Regions from separate parts of the Staphylococcus gallinarum genome, predicted to be linked through region 2. Evidence: a T-box and tRNA genes for the amino acid it is inferred to sense, from the RefSeq annotation. Region 2 holds a T-box; the other holds one or more tRNA genes.
What was found. A T-box is a leader RNA that pairs with one kind of tRNA and senses whether it is charged. The one in region 2 lies ahead of leuS (leucine--tRNA ligase), so its partner is inferred to be a tRNA-Leu.
Positions count from the first base shown of each region.

Region 1: it encodes a tRNA-Leu, which carries the amino acid that the T-box ahead of leuS (leucine--tRNA ligase) is inferred to sense. The anticodon was not compared.

Region 1 is NZ_CP069082.1:943,385-947,785, reverse strand. It holds rRNA gene JN168_RS04290 (23S ribosomal RNA) at 1-596, opposite strand, end outside; rRNA gene JN168_RS04285 (16S ribosomal RNA) at 878-2,430, opposite strand; tRNA gene JN168_RS04280 (tRNA-Gly) at 2,570-2,643, opposite strand; tRNA gene JN168_RS04275 (tRNA-Leu) at 2,683-2,765, opposite strand; gene JN168_RS04270 (SprT family protein) at 3,084-3,530, opposite strand; gene JN168_RS04265 (Tex family protein) at 3,523-4,401, opposite strand, start outside.
Region 2 is NZ_CP069082.1:1,159,843-1,164,243, reverse strand. It holds gene leuS (leucine--tRNA ligase) at 18-2,432, opposite strand; T-box leader at 2,482-2,681, opposite strand; gene JN168_RS05465 (MDR family MFS transporter) at 2,774-3,949, opposite strand; gene mnmL (tRNA modification radical SAM protein MnmL/YtqA) at 4,056-4,401, shown strand, end outside.

The sequences.
Region 1 (4,401 bases), 220 kb from region 2:
CCCATTAACGGGCTCTGACTACTTGTAAGCACACGGTTTCAAGTTCTATTTCACTCCCCTTCCGGGGTACTTTTCACCTTTCCCTCACGGTACTGGTTCACTATCGGTCACTAGAGAGTATTTAGCCTTAGGAGATGGTCCTCCCAGATTCCGACGGAATTTCACGTGCTCCGTCGTACTCAGGATCCACTCAAGAGAGAATAAACTTTCGACTACAGGATTATTACCTTCTATGATTCATCTTTCCAAATGATTCGTCTAATTTATTCCTTTGTAACTCCGTATAGAGTGTCCTACAACCCCAACAAGCAAGCTCGTTGGTTTGGGCTGTTCCCGTTTCGCTCGCCGCTACTCAGGGAATCGATTTTTCTTTCTCTTCCTGCGGGTACTAAGATGTTTCAGTTCTCCGCGTCTGCCTTCAGATATGCTATGTATTCACATATCGATAACACGACATAACTCGTGCTGGGTTTCCCCATTCGGAAATCTCTGGATCAAAGCTTACTTACAGCTCCCCAAAGCATATCGTCGTTAGTAACGTCCTTCATCGGCTTCTAGTGCCAAGGCATCCACCGTGCGCCCTTAATAACTTAATCTTTTTGTTTTCCAATACAACGTCGTTGTTTGAAAACCCAAAATGTTATTAATCTGTGAGTGTTCTTTCGAACACTAGCGATTATTTCTTTTTGAATTCAAGCTTTTTTAAAACTCTAATTCACTCGGTTTTGCTTGGTAAAATCTATATATTTTACTTACTTATCTAGTTTTCAATGTACAATCTTTGAATCCTCTAAATGAGCATTCAAAACTGAATACAATATGTCAATGTTATTCCTCTTATCATCTTCTAAAGAAGATGTTCCGAATATATCCTTAGAAAGGAGGTGATCCAGCCGCACCTTCCGATACGGCTACCTTGTTACGACTTCACCCCAATCATTTGTCCCACCTTCGACGGCTAGCTCCATAAATGGTTACTCCACCGGCTTCGGGTGTTACAAACTCTCGTGGTGTGACGGGCGGTGTGTACAAGACCCGGGAACGTATTCACCGTAGCATGCTGATCTACGATTACTAGCGATTCCAGCTTCATGTAGTCGAGTTGCAGACTACAATCCGAACTGAGAACAACTTTATGGGATTTGCATGACCTCGCGGTTTAGCTGCCCTTTGTATTGTCCATTGTAGCACGTGTGTAGCCCAAATCATAAGGGGCATGATGATTTGACGTCATCCCCACCTTCCTCCGGTTTGTCACCGGCAGTCAACCTAGAGTGCCCAACTTAATGATGGCAACTAAGCTTAAGGGTTGCGCTCGTTGCGGGACTTAACCCAACATCTCACGACACGAGCTGACGACAACCATGCACCACCTGTCACTTTGTCCCCCGAAGGGGAAAGCTCTATCTCTAGAGTGGTCAAAGGATGTCAAGATTTGGTAAGGTTCTTCGCGTTGCTTCGAATTAAACCACATGCTCCACCGCTTGTGCGGGTCCCCGTCAATTCCTTTGAGTTTCAACCTTGCGGTCGTACTCCCCAGGCGGAGTGCTTAATGCGTTAGCTGCAGCACTAAGGGGCGGAAACCCCCTAACACTTAGCACTCATCGTTTACGGCGTGGACTACCAGGGTATCTAATCCTGTTTGATCCCCACGCTTTCGCACATCAGCGTCAGTTACAGACCAGAAAGTCGCCTTCGCCACTGGTGTTCCTCCATATCTCTGCGCATTTCACCGCTACACATGGAATTCCACTTTCCTCTTCTGCACTCAAGTTTCCCAGTTTCCAATGACCCTCCACGGTTGAGCCGTGGGCTTTCACATCAGACTTAAGAAACCGCCTACGCGCGCTTTACGCCCAATAATTCCGGATAACGCTTGCCACCTACGTATTACCGCGGCTGCTGGCACGTAGTTAGCCGTGGCTTTCTGATTAGGTACCGTCAAGATGTGCACAGTTACTTACACATATGTTCTTCCCTAATAACAGAGTTTTACGAGCCGAAACCCTTCATCACTCACGCGGCGTTGCTCCGTCAGGCTTTCGCCCATTGCGGAAGATTCCCTACTGCTGCCTCCCGTAGGAGTCTGGACCGTGTCTCAGTTCCAGTGTGGCCGATCACCCTCTCAGGTCGGCTACGTATCGTCGCCTTGGTAAGCCATTACCTTACCAACTAGCTAATACGGCGCGGGTCCATCTATAAGTGATAGCAAAACCATCTTTCACTATAGAACCATGCGGTTCTATATGTTATCCGGCATTAGCCCCGGTTTCCCGGAGTTATTCCAGTCTTATAGGTAGGTTACCCACGTGTTACTCACCCGTCCGCCGCTAACGTCAAAGGAGCAAGCTCCTTATCTGTTCGCTCGACTTGCATGTATTAGGCACGCCGCCAGCGTTCATCCTGAGCCAGGATCAAACTCTCCATAAAAAATTATGATGTTTGATTAGCTCATAAAATACTAATTTGTGTTATCATTAACACGTTTTTTGAACCAACGATTATCGTTGTGTTCGGAATTAACGTTGACATATTGCAATTCAGTTTTCAATGTTCATTAATGTATATATGGAGCGGGTGATGGGAATCGAACCCACAACATCAGCTTGGAAGGCTGAGGTTTTGCCATTAAACTACACCCGCAAATTTATAGTGTTAATATATTATTAAGAAGTTATTTGATGCGGCCGAGAGGATTTGAACCTCCACGGGATTACTCCCACTAGGCCCTCAACCTAGCGCGTCTGCCATTCCGCCACGACCGCTTGGCAAAACGGTTCTCTTAAAGTTACAAATATTATTGTAATCTATTTGTAATGCTTTGTCAACAACTTTTTAAATTTGCTTTAACAATGTTTAAGATTTATTAATGTTGTTACTTATTATTTTCGCAACGTTTAATATCTTATAACATATACAAACTATCGTCAACATTTCCACCGAAGAAAATATTGAAATTTGACACTAACTCAAAATATTTTCTCTATTTATTACTATTATCTATAATAACTTGCCTAATAATACTAAAAAACACCATTATCGATATTCCGATAATGGTGTTCTTATAATACACTATTTGTTATTTAACATATTTCAATTAATTTTCCACTACAAACGCCACAAACCATCTTTTGAGTATTTACTTTGCGAATCCTTTTAAACTCTGTGCCGCAATGATTACATTGATAAACATGCTTTACACGATCTTCATAATCTGTAATTGCAGAACAATATCTTGGTGCGCCAGTTATCCTACTCAATTCTTTAAAATCTTTATCTCTGTGTTGATAACCTTTACCTTCAAGGTGCAAATGATAATGACATAATTCATGTTTGATAATATCAATCACTGCCTTAGTACCATACGTTTCAAATTGCTTATTATTGACTTCTATATTATGTGACTTAAGTAAATAACGACCGCCCGTTGTTCGCAATCGATTATTTAAATAGGCTTTATGCTTAAATTTTTTATTGAACAAATTCTCAGAAATGCTTTCAGTTAACCTTTGCAATTCTTTATTATTCAACTGGATCAATCATCGTTAATGAAACTTTTCCTTTCTTCTCATCAATATCTAATATCCATACATCTACAATATCACCAACACTCACTATATCCATTGGATTTTTAACAAATTTCTTCGATAGTTTAGATACATGTACTAAGCCATCTTGTTTGACTCCTATATCAACAAACGCCCCAAAGTCCACAACATTTCTCACTGTACCACTTAATTTCATATTTTTGGATAAGTCCTCGATAGAAAGCACATCAGATTTTAGAATTGGTGTTTCATAAGCATCACGTGGATCTCTGTTAGGTGCAATAAGTGATTTAGTTATGTCTTCTAATGTTGGTTCTCCAATGTTTAGCCGAGTAGCAATTTCTGCAATATCAATTTTATTTATTGCTTCTTTCAAATTATCTGTTCCTAAATCATCTGTTGATAAATTTAGTTCATTTAAAAGTTGATAAGTCACTTCATAACTCTCTGGATGTATAGATGTATTATCAAGTGGCTCTTGACCATCGACTATTCTTAAAAAACCAATACTTTGTTCAAATGTTTTAGCACCTAATCTTTTAACTTTAGCTATTTCTTTATTATGTTTGATAGCTCCATTTTCTTCGCGATAGTCTATAATATTTTGTGCGATTGAAGCAGACAATCCAGAAACATATTGTAATAATGATTTTGAAGCTGTATTAACATCAACCCCAACTTGGTTAACTGCTGTTTCTACTACAAATGTTAAAGCACCTTCTAATTGTTTTTGGTTTACATCATGTTGATATTGACCTACACCAATTGACTTTGGATCAATTTTAACTAATTCGCTTAATGGATCTTGCACACGTCTACCGATTGATACAGCACTTCTTTCTTCAACCTGAAA
Region 2 (4,401 bases):
GTTGAACCCTCCTAAAATTATTTCGCTACTATATTCACTAACTTTTGTGGTACTGCTATCACTTTCTTGATGTCTTTACCTTCAATTTCTGATTTAACTACGTCATTCTCTAACGCAAGTTGTTCCATTTCTTCTTTTGTAGCATCTTTGGCAATTTTAAGCTTAGCTCTCACCTTACCATTAACTTGAATCACAATCTCTACTTCATCATCAACTAACATCGCTTCATCAAATGATGGCCATGGTTGATAAGTGATTGTTTCCTCATGTCCAAGTTTCGCCCAAAGCTCTTCAGAAATATGTGGTGCAATTGGAGCTAACATTTTTATGAAACCTTCAATATAAGGTTTATAGATTTCATTAGCTTTGTAACAATCATTAATAAATACCATTAACTGACTTATTGCGGTATTGAAGTTCAATGTATCAAAGTCTTCGGTTACCTTTTTCACAGTTTGGTGATAAGTTTTGTCTAATGATTTATTATTTTGAGCTACTACTTTGTCAGTTAGCGTATCATCTTCTGTTACCAAGAGTCTCCAAATACGATCTAAGAATCTACGTGAACCGTCGAGTCCATTTTCACTCCAAGCAATTGCAGCATCTAGTGGTCCCATAAACATTTCATATAGGCGTAATGTATCTGCACCATGTGATTGTACAATATCATCAGGATTAATTACATTACCTTTTGACTTACTCATTTTTTCGTTACCTTCACCTAAGATCATACCTTGGTTGAATAATTTTTGGAATGGCTCTTTTGTTGGAACAACGCCTAAATCAAACAATACTTTATGCCAAAATCTTGCATATAATAAGTGTAATACTGCATGTTCTACTCCACCAATATATAAATCAACAGGCAGCCAGTGCTTAAGCTTTTCAGGATCAGCAAGCATTTTTTCATTATCTGGATCAATATATCTCAAATAATACCAACAGCTACCAGCCCATTGTGGCATTGTATTTGTCTCGCGACGTCCCTTCATTCCTGTCTCTTCATCAACAACGTTTACAAACTCATCAATATTCGCTAATGGCGACTCACCTGTTCCTGATGGTTTGATTTCATCTGTTTCTGGTAACAATAATGGTAATTCTTCTTCAGGAACAGTAGTCATTGAACCATCTTCCCAATGAATAACTGGAATTGGTTCACCCCAGTATCTTTGTCTACTGAACAACCAATCTCTTAGTTTGTAATTGACTTTTTTAGTTCCAACACCTTTTTCTTCTAATAACTCTATCGCTTTTTTAATGGCAGCTTCGTTATAAAGACCATTTAACTCACCTGAATTAATATGTGGTCCATCACCAGTATAAGCTTCTTTAGTTAAATCGCCACCTTCGATGACTTCAACAATCGGTAAATCAAATGCTTTAGCAAATTCATAGTCACGTTGGTCACCACTTGGTACAGCCATAACCGCACCTGTCCCATAAGTTGAAAGTACATAATCTGCAATCCAAATTTGAGCCTTCTCACCTGATAAAGGATTAATTGCATATGCCCCTGTAAAGACGCCTGATTTTTCTTTTGATAAACCAGTACGTTCTAAATCAGATTTTTTCGCCGCTTCTTCTTGGTATTGCTTAATAGCTTCCTTTTTATCATCGGTAGTAATTTCGTCAACCAACTCATGTTCAGGACTAAGCACTAAGAATGTTGTACCATAAGTTGTATCTGGACGTGTGGTAAATACTTCGATTTGGGCATTACTATTTTCAACATCAAAGTTAATACTTGCACCTTCAGATCTTCCAATCCAATTTCTTTGCATATCTTTTAATGATTCTGGCCAATCTAAATCATCTAAATCTTCTAGTAGGCGATCAGCATATTCAGTTATTTTTAAGACCCATTGTTTCATTGGTCTTCTATAAACTGGGTGTCCTCCTCGTTCAGATACCCCATCAATTACCTCTTCATTCGATAATACAGTTCCCAATGCTGGACACCAGTTAACCGCTACTTCATCTACGTATGCTAGCCCTTTATTATATAATTGAATAAAAATCCATTGCGTCCATTTATAATATTGAGGATCCGTTGTGTTTACTTCTCTGTCCCAATCATAACTAAAACCAAGTTCTTTAATTTGACGCTTGAAAGTTGCTATATTTTGCTTAGTAAATTCTCTAGGATCATTGCCTGTATCCAATGCATATTGTTCTGCAGGCAACCCAAATGCATCCCACCCCATCGGATGTAAAACATTGTAGCCTTGCATTCGTTTATAACGAGAAACAATATCTGTAGCAGTATATCCTTCTGGGTGTCCAACATGCAAACCTGCACCTGATGGATACGGGAACATATCTAATGCATAGAATTTCTTTTGTCCAAGATTATCACTTGCTTTAAATGTTTTATGTTCTTCCCAAAAATCCTGCCATTTTTTTTCGATTTTATTATGATTGTAATTCACTACTTTTCCTCCTATTCAATAAAAAAACATCCCTAACTATTATTTAATTCAAAGGGACGACAAATTAAATCAGCCGCGGTACCACCCTGCTTCACAAATCTTGTGCACTCGTTTCAATTAATAGTTTGAGATGTTATCAATTCACTTTACGTTCTGGTAAGTTCACTTAACACTTAACACTAGGTTTCACCATCCCCTAGCTCTCTGATGATAAGTATTTAAGTTACTACTCCTATACATTACTAATAATATTTTAAATAACACTTTATTTCAAGTAGTAAAATGTATTTAAAGCTTTATTCGCTTGATTCATTGTTCATTGTAATTACTAAACTTTTAAGTTATGAAGCATTTATCTTATTCAAATAGTGACTTAAGATAAATATACAAATTATAGCGATGAATAATAAGCACATCATAATTAGAAACATTTTTTGAATATCATAAATATCTACAATCATGCCACCTAACAATGGTCCAATCGCTTTTCCTATTGTCGATGCTGAATTTACATAACCTTGAAACGAACCTTGTTTACCCTCTGGAGCCAATTTGTTTGCAATCGTTGGAACTGCAGGCCACACAAACATTTCTCCAAATGTTAAAATTATCATTCCTATCATAAATACTGAAAATTGTTCTGCAAAGCTTGTTACAAAAAATGAAACTATAAAAATACAGACACCTACAAACATTTGTCTCTTTAAATTACCTTTCATCAGCCGAATAAATGGATAAATCAGAGGTTGTGCCACTAATATCAAAATACCATTTACTGTCCACAACAAACTATATTGACCCATCGTAATATTTAAAGATTGTGTGAAGGAAGCAATTGTACTCTCCCATTGAATATAAGCAATCCAACAAATAGCGAATAAGACACATAATGCAATCAACGCTTTAAAGTACAATCTATAAGACTTAGAAAATAACTTTAATGCTTCTGGTGATTTAACTTTGACATCTATTTTAATATTGAATTGTGTTATTGCTACAATTGCAAATAACACATACATCAGTAAATTCGCAATAAATATATAGTTGAAGCTCAACTCAGCAACAAATCCACCTGATGCAGCACCAATCGCAACACCTAAATTTTGAGCTAAATAAATTGCATTAAATGTCTGTCTACCACCATTGGGCCATACAGCACCAGCCATAGCATAAATTGCTGGCACAATCATTCCACCGCCAAAACCTAAAGCAACTAACCAAACTGCATACCAAGGCCAACCATGGAAACAATTCAATAGCGTCGTACTCATCAAGCAAATGATAGTTCCTAATATAATCGTGCGGTAGCCGCCTAATTTATCAAATAATGTACCACCTAGTAAATTACCCACAACCATACCTATAGAATTAATCATTAACACTAGTCCTGCCATTGTTAAACTTTTGTGCAAAACATCATTCATATATATTGTATTTAACGGCCACAAGAAACTTGAGCCAGTTATATTCAATGCCATACCAATTACCAACCACCAAACAGATTTAGGCATTTTCATTTAAAAGGCTCCTTTCTTTCAAATTTTCTCATTTCACTCTAAACACTATAGCATTAAAATATGTTAAAATCTTTAACTAGAATGAATTTAGAAAGGAAAATGTCTCATGGGTCAATTTTTCCCTTACGCATTTGAAAACAAAAGATATCATACATGGAATTACCACTTAAAAAATAAATTTGGACAAAAAATATTTAAAGTAGCAATCGATGGCGGATTCGACTGTCCTAATAGAGATGGCACTGTTGCACATGGTGGCTGCACATTTTGTTCAGCTGCAGGTAGTGGTGACTTTGCTGGGAATCGCGCAGACCCAGTAGAAGTACAATTCCAACAAATTAAAGATCGCATGCATGAAAAATGGCACGAAGGTCAATATATAGCTTATTTCCAAGCTTTTACAAACACACATGCCCCTGTTGAAGTATTACGCGAAAAATACGAAGCAGTAT